4 regions of the Escherichia sp. HH091_1A genome follow, and region 2 is predicted to be linked to each of the others. Evidence: predicted binding sites of a transcription regulator. Region 2 holds the regulator's gene; each other region holds the start of a gene.
What was found. Region 2 encodes LexA, which represses DNA repair genes until DNA is damaged. Its sites were predicted from a motif close to TNCTGTATGTACATACAGNA; they were not measured.
Positions count from the first base shown of each region.

Region 1 (4,219 bases), 2.6 Mb from region 2:
CCAGCATAAGAATTAACGGTGTGCCAGTTCGGCGTCGTCTTCGCTATCCAGAATGGCTTTATCGGTTTGCTTCAGCCACTGGCTGGTCAGCGTGCCAGCGGTCATCGAGCCACTAACGTTTAGCGCCGTACGGCCCATGTCGATAAGCGGTTCAACGGAGATTAACAATGCCACCAGCGTTACAGGCAGGCCCATCGCAGGCAGCACAATCAGTGCGGCGAAAGTTGCGCCACCACCGACACCGGCAACGCCTGCGGAACTAACGGTAACAATACCGACCAGCGTCGTAATCCACATCGGGTCCAGCGGGTTAATGCCAACCGTAGGCGCAACCATCACCGCCAGCATTGCCGGATACAAACCGGCACAGCCGTTCTGACCAATGGTCGCACCGAAAGAGGCGGCGAAACTGGCGATGGATTCAGGAACACCGAGTCGACGCGTTTGTGCTTCCACATTAAGCGGGATAGACGCAGCACTGGAACGGCTGGTAAAGGCAAACGTCAGTACTGGCCATACCTTACGGAAGTACTTCAGCGGGCTCACGCCATTAATGCCCAGCAGAAGGCCATGCACTGTAAACATAATCAGAAGACCGAGGTAGGACGCGACAACGAAACTTCCCAGTTTGATGATGTCTTGCAGGTTAGAACCTGCAACCACTTTGGTCATCAGCGCCAGAACGCCGTAAGGGGTCAGCTGCATGACCAGGCGAACCAGTTTCATCACCCAGCTTTGCAGGGTATCGATAGCGGTTAAGACGCGTTCACCTTTCGGCGCATCATCCTTCAGCAGCTTCAGCGCAGCTACGCCGAGGAATGCGGCAAAAATTACCACGCTGATAATTGACGTCGGATTGGCTCCGGTCAGATCGGCAAACGGGTTTTTCGGGATAAAGGACAAGATCAGCTGCGGAACGCTCAGGTCAGAGACTTTACCAACATAGTTACTTTCGATGGCGTTCAAACGTGCAGTTTCTGCACCACCCTGAACCAGACCTTCAGCCGTCAAACCAAACAGGTTGGTGACCAGCACACCGACCAGCGCCGCAATCAGCGTGGTAAACAAAAGCGTTCCGATGGTCAGAAAACTGATTTTGCCTAACTGTGATGCGTTATGCAGACGGGCAACCGCGCTCAGAATAGAGGCGAAGACTAACGGCATAACGATCATTTGCAGCAGTTGAACATAGCCGTTACCAACGATGTTAAACCACTGTACAGAATCTTTAAGTACCTGGCTGTCAGAACCATAAATGGTATGCAGGGCGAGGCCAAAAACCACACCCATCACCAGACCCACCAGCACTTTTTTCGCCAGACTCCACTGTTTATGGCGGGTCTGAGCCAGCGCAAACAGCAGTACAACGAACACCACGATGTTCGCAATTAATGGAAAGTTCATCCCCGTTCTCCTGATCTTATTATTTCTATCACTGCGTAGCAGTCATAGTGTTGGCGCAAGATTAACAGAACTGTGTGCTGGCTCTTATATTCAAATGGAATTGCTTATTCCAGAAAGGCGATTTTTGCCTTTTTAGTATTCAACCTGATGCTTAATAAGCCGATGAAACTGGATCTGCAAGGTATTGATCATTTGCGATGACCAACGAACAGCGCTGTTTTCGGGTAATGAATGGGGCATCCATACAGACCAGACAAATAATGCCATGCAGATAAAACGTTCCAGTTGGTTGCCCTTTTGGGGAACCAGGATAGGCAAGCGGAAACGCCAGCGGCATGGCCAGAGCAGGGGAACACCGGCGGGTGTCAGCATATCGGCAAGTATGTGGCTCAAATAACCCAGTACCATTCCCTGCAACGCATCAGCAGGAATAAACCAGCTTTCAGGAACCTTAAGGTAAAAGGTTGCCAGCAGCGCAAATACCGCCAGCAGACTGTGGGTAAAACCACGATGCCCAAAAGCGCGGGCGATCGGTTTTGATATCCACTTTAATCGCTGCCCAAGAAACGACTTTGGGTGATCGATGTCCGGTAACAAACACGTCAGGATTGCGGAAGGGACAATATGCCACCAGTCACCCTGTGCCAGCACGGGCGTCAGCTCGGCATTTTTGGCAAATACCGCACAAGCAATAGAAAAGAGAAGGTGACCTTCCGCCGTCATGATAAAACTCACTAAACTGTCGATACGTACAGTATAGGATTTTTATACAGTGCACGGAAGTAGTGACGGTGTAACTCTTTCTCTTAAATTGACGATTAATCCGCCAGTTGAATGCAAATTCAGATAAAGAACCAGGGGCAGCGTGATAACTGCCCTTGGTTATTAACCGAGAAGGTCTTTTGCGGTGAGTTCTGTCAGCGATGAGAGTTTGACGTTTGCTAATACAAAACGTGGATCATTTTGCGCTTCTGGCGCAGGAACGACGATGGAACGCATGCGGGCTGCTTTAGAGGCGATCATGCCATTTACCGAATCTTCCAGCGCTACGCAGGTCAGTGGGTCAACGCCCAGTTTTGCTGCGCAGTCGAGATATACTTGCGGATGCGGCTTGCTGTAAGGCAATTTTTCAGCCGAGGCGAGGGCATCGAAACTGTCGCGTAAGTCAAACATGGTCAACACTTTTTCCAGCATATGTAGTGGTGACGCGGAGGCCAGTCCCACCAATAAACCTTGTTCTTTGCATAACGCAACAGCTTCACGCACGCCTGGCAATAATGGGCGTGTCTCTTCAACCAGTGAAATGGCACGAGCAATAACCCGTTCTACTACTTCCTGACGGCTTGGACCATTCCAGGGTTGCCGGGCGTACCAAAGATCGACCACCATATCGATGCGTAAACCTAAGGTGTCCGGCAGCTCGTTACGACGGGATATATCCACCCCCAGGCTTGCCATCACATCCAGTTCAGCTCGATCCCATAAAGGTTCTGAGTCGATAAGTAATCCATCCATATCAAAAATTGCAGCAAGAATCTGACGCGGGGTTGACATTACAACCTCTCCTTTAGAGCATTATGTGTAAGGTATTAAGCCGTGCTTATGATTAAGCGCCTATCATATCGCCTTTAAAGAATGGGCGAAAACAGATATCTACAGGTAAACTAAGTGAAACGACGCGTCTTAATCAAGGAGAACTCATGACGTATCAACAAGCTGGACGCATTGCTGTTTTGAAAAGGATTTTAGGTTGGGTGATTTTTATACCTGCATTGATCTCTACATTGATTTCTTTGCTGAAATTTATGAATACCCGGCAGGAAAACCAGGAAGGCATTAATGCGGTCATGCTCGACTTTACTCATGTCATGATCGATATGATGCAGGCGAATACGCCTTTTTTGAATCTGTTCTGGTATAACTCCCCGACGCCCAATTTTAATGGTGGCGTGAACGTTATGTTCTGGGTGATTTTCATCCTGATTTTTGTCGGACTAGCGTTGCAGGATTCCGGTGCCCGGATGAGTCGCCAGGCGCGCTTCTTGCGGGAAGGTGTTGAAGATCAACTCATTCTGGAAAAAGCCAAAGGGGAAGAGGGGCTAACGCGTGAACAAATTGAGTCACGTATTGTTGTGCCGCACCATACTATTTTCCTGCAGTTTTTCTCGCTGTATATCCTGCCGGTTATTTGTATTGCTGCAGGTTATGTGTTCTTTTCTCTGCTGGGGTTTATTTAACCAAAAGGCCGCACGGAGCGGCCATTATCCTCACCCCATATTATGCTGCTAATAATCTATCCAGTGACTGCTGAGCAATAACCAAATGCTGACCGCCAAATAACCTTGCACGATTTAACAGCGTGTAGAGTTGGTAAACCGGTTGACGTTCAAGGAAATCGGCAGGTAGCGGGGATACTGACTGATAGCCGTCATAGATTTGTGGCGGCTGTTCAGTATGCAGCGGTAACATCGCCAGGTCGCACTCTCGGTCACCCCAGTAGCAGGCCGGGTCGAAAATGTACGGGCCATCCGGACCCAGCGCACAGTTGCCGGACCATAAATCGCCGTGCAACAGAGAAGGCTGCGGTTGATGCGAGGCCAGACGCTGCTGAATATGCTCGACGATGGCATCGATATTGCCGAAAGCGATCCCTTTTTCTGCCGCCAGTTCCAGCTGCCAGCCAATCCGTTGTTCAGCAAAAAAAGTTGACCAGCGACGTTGCCAGGTGTTGGGCTGGGGAGTTGTGGAGATCGCGTTATCGAAATCGAGGCCAAATTGCGGTTGGTCGCTCCATTGATGTAAACGCGCAATTTGC
Region 1 covers NZ_AP025747.1:2,114,910-2,119,128, reverse strand. The annotation lists gene QUF14_RS10530 (hypothetical protein) at 1-9, shown strand, start outside; gene tcyP (cystine/sulfocysteine:cation symporter) at 13-1,404, opposite strand; gene QUF14_RS10520 (metal-dependent hydrolase) at 1,537-2,127, opposite strand; gene hxpB (hexitol phosphatase HxpB) at 2,290-2,958, opposite strand; gene QUF14_RS10510 (YniB family protein) at 3,105-3,641, shown strand; gene QUF14_RS10505 (fructosamine kinase family protein) at 3,682-4,219, opposite strand, start outside.
Region 1: the regulator LexA is predicted to act here: its motif matches at 2,142-2,161, upstream of QUF14_RS10520 (metal-dependent hydrolase).

Region 2 (4,219 bases):
AAAACCTGCTGCTGCTACCGCCATACTGTTACGCATTTCAGCCGCACGCGTTGCGCCTATAAACATGCCATCCAGTAGATAACACCAGACACCGACCAATGGCAAAATCACCTGCCAGATAAGATAGCAGTCGGCCAGCTGCTGAATCTGGGTTAACGACGTCAACAACGCAATGATGTGTTCCCCTGCCAGTAAATAAATCACCGAAAACAGCAGTGCAACGATCCCCGACTGGCGGCACGCTGCGCGCCAGACCTCCAATAGCTGGCTCCCGTCGCGCGCACCGTACGCCTGACCTGAATGCGCTTCAACCGCGTAGGCAAAACCATCAAGCGCATAGGCGGTAAAGGTGAGTAGAGTCATCAGAACCGCGTTTACCGCGATGATGTCACTTCCAAGTCGTGCGCCAAGTACGGTGATCGCACCAAAACAGAGTTGCAGCAACAGCGAGCGCAGCATGATATCGCGGTTAAGCGCCAGCAAACGGCGGAAATTACCTCGCCAGGCTTTTTTCAGCATTTCGCCGGAGATACCGCGTGTTTTGATGATTTTACGCACTAGTAGCAGACCAATCAGCAATGTTGCATATTCCGCAATAACCGTCGCCAGCGCAGCGCCCTGCACGTTCATATGCAGCCCCATCACCAGCCAGACATCCAGCACTATGTTGAGAATATTGCCGGCTACTAACAAAATTACTGGCGCACGGGCATATTGCACGCCGAGTAGCCAGCCAAGTAACACCAGATTCGCCAGCGACGCCGGTGCGCTTAACCAGCGGATTTCAAGAAAGCGCCGCGCCTGTTCCAGCACTGCTTCGCTACCGCCAACAATATGCAGCGCCAGATCGATAATCGGCGTACGCAGTAGCGCAATTAACGCCCCAGCCCCCAGAGCCAACAGCAACGGCTGTACCAGCGCACGGGCTAATGCCTGGGGATTTTGGGCACCATAAGCCTGCGCAGTAAGCCCGGTGGTGCTCATGCGCAAAAACAGCAACAGCATAAAGAGAAAGCTGGTCGCCGTTGCACCAACCGCCACACCGCCCAGATAAACCGGACTATCAAGATGACCAATAACCGCCGTATCGACCAGCCCAAGCAACGGGACGGTGATATTGGAGAAAATCATGGGTAAGGCGAGATGCCAGAGTGCTTTATCAGATGAAGTGAGGAATGCCATGCAGACAAGCCTGATGAAGAGAGATGAAAAACAAACCGCGACGCCAGGCGGCATCGCGGTCTCAGAGATATGTCACAGCCAGTCGCCGTTGCGAATAACCCCAACCGCCAGCCCTTCAATCGTGAAGCTTTGCTGACGAAGGTCAACGACAATCGGTTTAAACTCACTGTTTTCTGGCAACAGTTCGACTTTATTGCCCTGTTTTTTCAGACGCTTAACGGTAACTTCGTCATCAATACGAGCGACGACGACCTGACCATTACGTACGTCCTGAGTTTTATGCACAGCCAGCAAGTCGCCATCCATAATGCCGATATCTTTCATCGACATCCCGCTGACGCGCAGCAGGAAATCCGCATTCGGTTTGAACAAGGAAGGATCAACCTGATAATGACCTTCAATGTGCTGCTGCGCCAGAAGCGGTTCACCGGCAGCCACACGACCTACCAGTGGCAACCCCTCTTCCTCTTCCTGTAACAGACGAATCCCGCGTGATGCGCCGGAAACAATTTCAATAACGCCTTTGCGTGCCAGCGCTTTCAGATGTTCTTCAGCCGCGTTTGGGGAACGGAACCCCAAACGCTGCGCGATTTCCGCACGCGTCGGCGGCATACCTGTCTGGCTGATGTGATCACGGATGAGATCAAACACCTCTTGCTGCCTGGCCGTTAACGCTTTCATTCCGCCCCCTGGGTGTATATACAGTTATGCTGTGAGTATATACAGCAAAAGGCGATTTTGGAACCATAAACTGCACAATAAACCAGAGATTTATCGAATTCTGGAAGGGTTATCCAAAATGCGACCATAACAGGATGCACCAGGTAATCACGGCGACGATAATCGCGATCAGTACCGCAGCGGACCCCATATCTTTAGCGCGTCCGGAAAGCTCATGGTATTCAGAGCCAATTCGGTCAACCACGGCTTCAATGGCACTATTGAGAATTTCCACAATCATCACCAGCATGACGGAGCTGATAAGCAGCACGCGAGTAATCGCGTCCACATCCAGCCAGCAGGCGATGACCACCGCCAACAATACCGCTACGCCTTCCTGACGGAATGCCGCTTCGTTGATCCATGCCGCGCGTAACCCCTTCCAGGAATAGCCAGCAGCTTTGATAATTCGAGTGAATCCAGTGGTATTATTGGCCATTGAAAGAACCTTTTTACATTATGAGCGTCAATATCAGTGTACCGTTAAATCCGATGATTCGGGTTTGCGTAACGCCGCGCGAAACATGAGCGGATACCACAGAATTTCCCATGAGTTTCTGCTATCCTTGCCGCGCATTTGCATTATTAACCAGAGGCTTTACATCGTTTATGTCCGGCTGGCCACGAATTTACTACAAATTACTGAATTTACCATTAAGCATCCTGGTAAAAAGCAAGTCTATTCCGGCAGATCCTGCCCCGGAACTGGGACTGGATACCTCTCGTCCAATTATGTACGTTTTACCGTACAACTCGAAAGCAGATTTGCTGACGTTGCGCGCCCAGTGTCTGGCACATGACCTGCCTGACCCCTTAGAGCCGCTGGAGATTGACGGCACGCTACTGCCGCGCTATGTGTTCATTCACGGCGGGCCGCGTGTTTTCACCTATTACACACCGAAAGAAGAGTCCATTAAGCTGTTCCACGACTATCTTGATTTGCATCGTAGCAATCCAAATCTGGATGTGCAGATGGTGCCAGTATCGGTGATGTTCGGTCGCGCGCCTGGGCGGGAAAAAGGTGAAGTGAACCCACCGCTGCGTATGCTAAATGGCGTGCAGAAATTTTTCGCCGTACTGTGGCTCGGTCGCGACAGTTTTGTGCGTTTCTCACCGTCAGTTTCTCTGCGCCGCATGGCCGATGAACACGGCACGGATAAAACTATCGCCCAGAAACTAGCGCGCGTGGCACGTATGCACTTTGCTCGTCAGCGTCTGGCTGCCGTAGGTCCACGTCTTCCTGCCCGTCAGGATCTGTTTAATAAGCTGCTCGCCTCCCGCGCCATTGCCAAAGCGGTAGAAGATGAAGCGCGCAGCAAAAAAATCTCCCATGAAAAAGCGCAGCAGAACGCCATTGCACTGATGGAAGAGATTGCGGCGAATTTCTCTTACGAGATGATTCGCCTGACTGACCGTATTCTGGGCTTCACCTGGAACCGACTTTATCAGGGCATTAACGTCCATAACGCTGAGCGCGTTCGCCAGCTGGCTCATGACGGTCATGAGTTGGTATATGTGCCTTGCCACCGCAGTCACATGGACTACCTGCTGCTTTCTTACGTGCTCTATCACCAGGGGCTGGTGCCACCGCATATCGCCGCCGGGATCAACCTGAACTTCTGGCCTGCCGGGCCGATTTTCCGCCGTCTGGGTGCGTTCTTTATTCGCCGTACGTTTAAAGGCAATAAGCTCTATTCCACCGTTTTCCGTGAGTATCTAGGCGAACTGTTCAGCCGTGGTTATTCCGTCGAGTATTTCGTGGAAGGCGGTCGTTCCCGTACGGGGCGTTTGCTGGATCCGAAAACCGGTACGCTGTCGATGACCATTCAGGCGATGCTGCGTGGCGGCACGCGTCCGATTACGCTGATTCCGATCTACATCGGTTATGAGCACGTCATGGAAGTGGGTACTTACGCCAAAGAACTGCGCGGTGCAACGAAAGAGAAAGAGAGCCTGCCGCAGATGCTGCGCGGTTTAAGCAAGCTGCGTAATCTCGGTCAGGGTTACGTCAACTTCGGTGAACCAATGCCGTTGATGACCTACCTTAACCAGCACGTACCAGACTGGCGTGAATCTATCGATCCCATCGAAGCGGTGCGTCCGGCCTGGTTAACGCCGACGGTCAATAATATTGCTGCCGATCTGATGGTACGCATTAACAACGCAGGCGCGGCAAACGCCATGAACCTGTGCTGTACTGCGCTTCTGGCGTCACGTCAGCGCTCACTCACCCGCGAGCAGTTAACCGAGCAACTCAACTGCTACCTGGATCTGATGCGCAATGTACCTTACTCCACGGACTCTACCGTTCCTTCAG
Region 2 covers NZ_AP025747.1:4,947,741-4,951,959, reverse strand. The annotation lists gene dinF (MATE family efflux transporter DinF) at 1-1,182, opposite strand, end outside; gene lexA (transcriptional repressor LexA) at 1,255-1,863, opposite strand; gene dgkA (diacylglycerol kinase) at 1,973-2,341, opposite strand; gene plsB (glycerol-3-phosphate 1-O-acyltransferase PlsB) at 2,512-4,219, shown strand, end outside.

Region 3 (4,219 bases), 1.5 Mb from region 2:
ATTGATAGAAAGATTGATTGCCAGCCTGTTTAGATCCGTACAGCAGCAGACTTTCATAACCCGGTTGATCCTGAGTTTGCAGTACGAAAAGTTAAAAATGAGCGATTTCTGTAAGATTCCCTATTTTGCCAGGCTTATGATCCGCAGATCATTCATGTGCAAAGGAGCGGTGTATGGATTGTTCAAAATGCAATGGTTATGCGACGATGTTATTAAATATGGTGCATGGTTCTGACCCGGTTAATTTACTGGAATTACATGGTTTCCTTGAACATTTCGCATATTATATCTCATTTGGCAAATTTAATGCAGGCCACCAGCGCTATAATGCTTTTAAAAAATTCGTCAGTGAGATTTCGGAGATCAGCGCAAATGATATCAATATGACGATTAAAACCGGGCAATCCAGACATGAAAATGTGATCTCTATAAATATGAATAATGCAATTCATCGTGATGAGAAAGGGATCACCGTCAGAATAGATAATATTAATGGAAAGAAAAATAACTCTAATTCATCAGATGTTTTTATTCCTTATGTAAATACATTTTCTGACCTCAAAAATAAAATACTCAGGATGAAAATTGAACTGACTGAAGGTAGTGGTTTTTCTAAAAGTCTTTTTGACAGTCAGATTGAGACGCATATTCTGAGGGATATTAATTCGCTTAACGTTGGTGAGAAATTGAATGATGATAATCTTGCATATCATTCTATATTCACTAACGAATTCTCTGTTATTATTCCGCCATCCTATTATGATGCGACTTCTGCAGTAAACGCTAATAATATTGTGAGAGAAAAACTATATGAAAGTGATAGTAAAGTTAAAGATATCGTCGATGATATGTCTAATCATGACGTGGAGAGCGAAAAAGATATATTTGTAGTCGGGGGGATGATAGAAAAACTAGAGTCTCTGGCAGACGAATCTTTCAATGATAATACTGATAACATAAAAACAGTAAAAGATTTGCTAACGCAATTAACTGATGGAATGGAACTCTTCACGCTGCGGGACATGGTAGCATTCCCATCGTCCATAATAGCAAAACTATTAAAATCCCCACTTAATAGCGATCATGAACTTGTTATGCGCGCATTGGATACGTATCTGTGCTACTTCAGAAATAAAAATCTGAGTAACGATACGGAAATAATTAACTTTTTCCATGCTCTCTTTTTAAAGAGACCAGAGTTGATGGTTTCTGAAAATTATAGATTTATTCAATTTATTGATTTGCTTTTTGAAAACGGAAGTGTGGAAGAGAAAAACTTAGCATTTGACCTTTATCACAATTATCAGGTATTACCTGAAATAAAACAATTCGTTACTGAAGAAATAAAGTTGAATTTCAATCAGCTGCAAGGATTGTTAGATAAAGATAATAAATGTTATATCCTGTTATCATCCGATAACTCCGGGCGAGTAATGCGTTTATCGCACCAGGCGTTAATCTCAATGCTCGAGCCAAATGTTCAGAAAAAGACTATCTGGAATAGTTACTCTATTTATCCATCTTTGCAGGATACCCATGAAGTTGTCAGAGATGATCCAGAAACGATTTGTACGCGTGCATTTCCTTTATTTGCAAAAGGATGGGAATATGCGCAGAAAAATAAGAAACACCAATTGATTCTCAATGCTCTTGGATTGAAAGGTTATATTCGTGATGTATTTATGTCAGCAATAATGCGAAAAACAGACTTTGTGCCAGAATCGGATAATCAACCGACAGAATTTAAATCATTATTTTCCTCTTTGATGACCGATTCAGACCAATGGCAACAGCATACTTTGAAAGAAAAACATTACACTAATCTATTAACGATGCTGGATCTCAAAGAGGCCAGTGAAAGTGATAAGTCTAAAATATTTTTCTGTCTGTCTGCCGTATTTGCAAATATTTCTCACAGTAATGTCTTTTACGGTATTCCTGATGCGTCAAAAATTTTAAAACGTTATGCATTTGCTTTATTGGCTAAAGCTCACTCTTTAGATGAAAATATGATAAGCAGTCAAACTTTTAATACATACAAAGCGGTATTGCTTGATTTCAATAATCTGTCTAATGAAGAGGCCAACCAGCTGCGTATAAGTTCGTTATATCGTGATATGGTCCGCTACGCACAATATCGTTTTTCTAAAGTTTTATCCGAGTGGACGCCAGACGCATGGCTGTAAAGATCCCAACAGGATAATGGCATTGATGGCCCTGGCTCAGGCCAGGGCGGACAATACCGGTTCCTGCGAAGCGATGACGGCGGCAAGTGTAACCACGAAATGAGGTATCACTTGCTGTTTTCTGCCCTGAAGACTGGCGCTCACCGTGCCGTCGAACTTTCAATCAAATATATTGCGAGAGGGCGTGTTTGCGAGCCGCTTTCCAGAAACAGAAAAACCATTACCGCTGAAAACCGAAAAATGCCACAATATTGGCTGTTTATACAGTATTTCAGGTTTTCTCATGGCATTAACCGCCGCGCTTAAAGCGCAAATTGCCGCCTGGTATAAGGCGCTTCAGGAACAGATCCCCGACTTTATTCCCCGTGCGCCGCAGCGGCAGATGATTGCGGACGTCGCCAAAACGCTGGCCGGAGAAGAAGGGCGGCATCTGGCGATTGAAGCACCCACCGGCGTTGGGAAAACGCTCTCCTATTTAATCCCCGGCATAGCCATTGCTCGCGAAGAGCAAAAAACGCTGGTGGTGAGTACCGCTAACGTGGCCTTGCAGGATCAGATCTACAGCAAAGATTTACCGTTGCTGAAAAAGATCATTCCCGATCTTAAATTTACCGCCGCTTTCGGGCGTGGGCGCTACGTTTGCCCGCGTAATCTGACGGCGCTCGCCAGCACTGAACCCACGCAACAGGATCTGCTGGCGTTTCTTGACGACGAACTGACGCCGAACAATCAGGAAGAGCAAAAACGTTGTGCGAAGTTGAAGGGCGATCTCGACACTTATAAATGGGATGGTCTGCGCGATCATACTGATATCGCTATAGATGACGATCTCTGGCGTCGTTTGAGTACCGACAAAGCCAGCTGTCTCAACCGCAACTGTTACTACTATCGCGAATGCCCGTTTTTTGTCGCTCGTCGGGAAATTCAGGAAGCGGAAGTGGTGGTGGCAAACCATGCGCTGGTGATGGCGGCGATGGAAAGCGAAGCCGTATTGCCTGACCCGAAAAATTTACTGCTGGTGCTGGACGAAGGTCATCACCTGCCGGATGTGGCGCGGGATGCGCTGGAGATGAGCGCCGAAATTACCGCGCCGTGGTACCGGCTCCAACTGGACCTGTTCACCAAACTGGTCGCCACCTGCATGGAGCAGTTTCGCCCGAAGACCATCCCACCGCTGGCAATCCCTGAACGTTTGAATGCGCATTGTGAAGAGCTGTATGAGCTTATCGCCTCGTTAAACAACATTCTCAATCTCTACATGCCTGCCGGGCAGGAGGCAGAGCACCGTTTTGCGATGGGCGAACTGCCTGATGAAGTGCTGGAGATCTGCCAGCGGCTGGCAAAACTCACCGAGATGCTGCGTGGTCTGGCGGAGTTATTTCTCAACGATTTAAGTGAGAAAACCGGCAGCCATGACATTGTACGCCTGCATCGGTTGATTTTGCAGATGAACCGCGCGTTGGGGATGTTCGAGGCGCAAAGCAAACTCTGGCGGCTGGCTTCTCTGGCGCAATCTTCCGGTGCACCCGTCACTAAATGGGCGACGCGGGAAGAGCGCGACGGGCAGTTACACCTTTGGTTTCACTGCGTGGGAATACGTGTCAGCGATCAGCTGGAAAGGCTGTTGTGGCGCAGTATTCCGCACATTATTGTTACCTCCGCAACCTTGCGTTCGCTGAACAGTTTTTCGCGTTTGCAGGAGATGAGTGGGCTGAAAGAGAAAGCGGGTGACCGATTTGTGGCGCTGGATTCGCCCTTTAACCACTGCGAACAGGGCAAAATTGTTATTCCCCGGATGCGCTTTGAGCCTTCCATCGACAACGAAGAGCAGCACATTGCCGAGATGGCGGCCTTTTTCCGTAAGCAGGTGGAGAGCAAAAAACATCTCGGTATGTTGGTACTGTTTGCCAGCGGACGGGCGATGCAGCGGTTTCTCGACTATGTGACGGATTTACGTCTGATGCTGCTGGTGCAGGGCGATCAGCCGCGTTACCGTTTAGTTGAACTGCACCGCAAACGCGTTGCCAACGGTG
Region 3 covers NZ_AP025747.1:987,271-991,489, forward strand. The annotation lists gene QUF14_RS04725 (hypothetical protein) at 174-2,186, shown strand; gene dinG (ATP-dependent DNA helicase DinG) at 2,470-4,219, shown strand, end outside.
Region 3: the regulator LexA is predicted to act here: its motif matches at 2,436-2,455, upstream of dinG (ATP-dependent DNA helicase DinG).

Region 4 (4,219 bases), 270 kb from region 2:
ATCGCCACCGCCCGGAAGAGATGCGCTTTTTTAAAGAAGCGGTGTTCAAATATGCGCTGTATGAGCCAGGATTACTGGATCCGGAAGGCGTCAGCAAAGTGTTCTTCACCTGTGATTCTCATGAACAACTGCTGCCGCTGGAGCAGGCAATCAACGCTCGTTGGGGCGATCGCGTCAACGTCAGTTTCTCTACCCTAACTTGTCTGGAAGTGATGGCGGGCGGCGTTTCAAAAGGCCATGCCCTGGAAGCGGTGGCGAAGAAACTGGGCTACAGTCTGAAAGATTGTATTGCCTTTGGTGACGGGATGAACGACGCCGAAATGCTGTCGATGGCAGGTAAAGGCTGCATTATGGGCAGTGCGCACCAGCGTCTGAAAGATCTGCATCCGGAGCTGGAAGTGATTGGTACTAACGCCGAGGATGCAGTGCCGCATTATCTGCGTAAGCTCTATTTATCGTAATCGTTCTTTATTTGGTCAGTTGTCAACCTGATACTTCGCTACAATGGATACTCGTTAATCAAAGAGTTTTCCATTGTGGCGCTACTTATCATCACCACGATTCTGTGGGCCTTCTCCTTTAGCTTTTATGGCGAGTACCTTGCGGGGCACGTCGATAGCTATTTTGCAGTGCTGGTGCGCGTTGGCCTGGCGGCACTCGTGTTTCTGCCGTTTCTGCGTACCCGTGGCAATAGCCTGAAAACGGTCGGTCTGTATATGCTGGTGGGCGCGATGCAGCTTGGCGTGATGTATATGCTGAGTTTTCGCGCCTATCTCTACCTGACGGTCTCCGAACTGTTGCTGTTCACCGTACTGACGCCGCTCTACATCACGCTGATTTATGACATCATGAGTAAGCGCCGTCTGCGCTGGGGTTATGCTTTTAGCGCCTTGTTGGCGGTGATTGGTGCCGGGATTATTCGCTATGATCAGGTCACCGACCACTTCTGGACTGGCCTGCTGCTGGTGCAACTCTCCAATATCACTTTTGCCATCGGCATGGTGGGTTACAAACGCCTGATGGAAACTCGCCCGATGCCGCAGCATAACGCCTTTGCGTGGTTCTATCTTGGCGCGTTCCTGGTGGCGGTGATTGCATGGTTCTTGCTGGGAAATGCGCAGAAAATGCCGCAAACCACGCTGCAATGGGGCATTCTGGTGTTTCTTGGCGTGGTGGCTTCCGGTATTGGCTACTTTATGTGGAACTACGGCGCGACTCAGGTGGACGCCGGAACGCTGGGCATTATGAATAATATGCACGTTCCGGCAGGGCTGTTGGTTAACCTGGCTATCTGGCACCAACAGCCGCACTGGCCAACGTTTATTACAGGCGCGCTGGTGATCCTGGCCTCACTGTGGGTGCATCGTAAGTGGGTCGCTCCGCGCTCTTCACAAACGGCAGATGATCGCAGGCGTGATTGCGCGCTGAACGAATAAACGCTTCTGTAATCGGCTGACGCTGCTCGCCATCGCGCACGGCGGCGTACAGTCGGCTCCACAAGCCTTCGCCCAGGGTTTTGGTGACCACCAGACCCTGGCGTTCAAAACTCTCCACCACCCAGTGCGGTAGCGCAGCGATACCCATCCGCGCGGCAACCATCTGAATCAACAACAAGGTGTTATCGACGCTTTTCAGTGACGGGCTAACGCCTGCGGGCTGAAGAAAATGCCGCCAGACATCCAGTCGGCTACGCTGCACCGGATAAATCAACAGCGTTTCGCTGGCGAGGTCTTCCGGCGTGATTCGCGTTTTCGCCGCCAGTGGATGGTCAGGCGCTAACACCAGACGCACTTCATAATCGAACATCGGCGAATAATGCAGGCCACTGCGCGGCAGAATATCGGAGGTCATCACCAGATCCAGCTCGCCCTGCTGCAATGCAGGCTGCGGGTCAAATGTTACGCCTGATTTAAAATCCATCTCCACCTGCGGCCAGTTCTTATGGAAATTTTCTAACGCGGGCGTCAGCCACTGAATACAGCTATGGCACTCAATGGCAATGCGCAGGCGCGTCTGCTGCGGTTCATTGCAGGCTTGCAGTGCCTGGCTGATTTGCGGCAGCACCTGATTCGCCAGTTGCAACAGGATTTCTCCCTGCGGTGTAAACCGAAGCGGCTGGCTTTTACGCACAAATAGCCGGAAGCCAAGGCGTTGTTCCAGATCGCTAAACTGGTGAGACAGGGCGGATTGCGTTTGATGCAACGTCGCCGCAGCGGCTGCGAGTGAGCCGCAGTTCCGCAACGCTTGTAGCGTTTTCAGGTGTTTTACTTCGATCATGAAAGTCCTTCACTTCGGCATGAATAATTTGCGCTTGAGGAATATACAGTAACCGCCAATTATGGATGTGTAAACATCTGGACGGCTAAAATCCTTCGTCTTTTAAATTTATGGTGCGTTGGCTGCGTTTCTTCACCCCGGTCACTTACTTCAGTAAGCTCCCGGGGATGAATAAACTTGCCGCCTTCCCTAAATTCAAAATCCATAGGATTTACATATAATTAGAGGAAGAAAAATGACAATATTGAATCACACCCTCGGTTTCCCTCGCGTTGGCCTGCGTCGCGAGCTGAAAAAAGCGCAAGAGAGTTATTGGGCGGGGAACTCCACGCGTGAAGAACTGCTGGCGGTTGGGCGTGAATTACGTGCCCGTCACTGGGATCAACAAAAGCAAGCAGGTATCGACCTGCTGCCGGTGGGCGATTTTGCCTGGTACGATCATGTCCTGACCACCAGCCTGCTGCTGGGTAACGTTCCGGCGCGTCACCAGAACAAAGATGGTTCGGTAGATATCGACACCCTGTTCCGTATTGGTCGTGGACGTGCACCGACTGGTGAACCTGCGGCGGCAGCGGAAATGACCAAATGGTTTAACACCAACTATCACTACATGGTGCCGGAGTTCGTTAAAGGCCAACAGTTCAAACTGACCTGGACGCAACTGCTGGAGGAAGTGGACGAGGCGCTGGCGCTGGGCCACAAGGTCAAGCCCGTGCTGCTGGGGCCGGTTACCTACCTGTGGCTGGGTAAAGTGAAAGGTGAACAGTTTGATCGCCTGAGCCTGCTAAACGACATTCTGCCGGTTTATCAGCAAGTGTTGGCAGAACTGGCAAAACGCGGCATTGAGTGGGTACAGATCGACGAACCCGCACTGGTGCTGGAACTGCCGCAGGCGTGGCTGGACGCCTATAAACCCGCTTACGACTCGCTCCAGGGCCAGGTGAAACTGCTGCTGACCACCTATTTTGAAGGCGTAACGCCAAACCTCGACACCATTACTGCGCTGCCTGTTCAGGGGCTGCATGTCGATCTCGTACATGGTAAAGATGACGTTGCTGAACTGCACAAGCGTCTGCCTTCTGACTGGCTGCTGTCTGCGGGTCTTATCAATGGTCGTAACGTCTGGCGCGCCGATCTTACCGAGAAATATGCGCAAATTAAGGACATTGTCGGCAAACGTGATTTGTGGGTGGCATCTTCCTGCTCATTGCTGCACAGCCCTATCGACCTGAGTGTGGAAACGCGTCTTGATGCGGAAGTGAAAAGCTGGTTTGCCTTCGCCCTGCAAAAATGCCATGAACTGGCGCTGCTGCGCGATGCGTTGAACAGTGGTGACACGGCAGCTCTGGCAGAGTGGAGCGCTCCGATTCAGGCGCGTCGTCACTCAACCCGCGTCCATAATCCGGCGGTAGAAAAGCGTCTGGCGGCGATCACCGCCCAGGACAGCCAGCGTGCAAACGTTTATGAAGTGCGTGCTGAAGCCCAGCGTGCGCGTTTTAAACTGCCAGCCTGGCCGACCACCACGATTGGCTCTTTCCCGCAAACCACAGAAATCCGTACCCTGCGTCTGGATTTCAAAAAGGGTAATCTCGACGCCAACAACTATCGTACGGGCATTGCAGAACATATCAAGCAGGCCATTGTTGAGCAGGAACGTCTGGGTCTGGATGTGCTGGTGCATGGTGAGGCCGAGCGTAATGACATGGTGGAATACTTTGGCGAGCACCTCGACGGGTTTGTCTTTACGCAAAACGGTTGGGTACAGAGCTATGGTTCCCGTTGCGTGAAGCCACCGATTGTTATTGGTGACGTTAGCCGCCCGGCACCGATTACCGTGGAGTGGGCGAAGTATGCGCAATCTCTGACTGATAAACCGGTGAAAGGGATGCTGACGGGCCCGGTGACCATTCTCTGCTGGTCGTTCCCGCGTGAAGATGTCAGC
Region 4 covers NZ_AP025747.1:4,681,601-4,685,819, forward strand. The annotation lists gene yigL (sugar/pyridoxal phosphate phosphatase YigL) at 1-461, shown strand, start outside; gene bioP (biotin transporter) at 537-1,436, shown strand; gene metR (HTH-type transcriptional regulator MetR) at 1,324-2,277, opposite strand; gene metE (5-methyltetrahydropteroyltriglutamate--homocysteine S-methyltransferase) at 2,513-4,219, shown strand, end outside.
Region 4: the regulator LexA is predicted to act here: its motif matches at 2,309-2,328, upstream of metR (HTH-type transcriptional regulator MetR).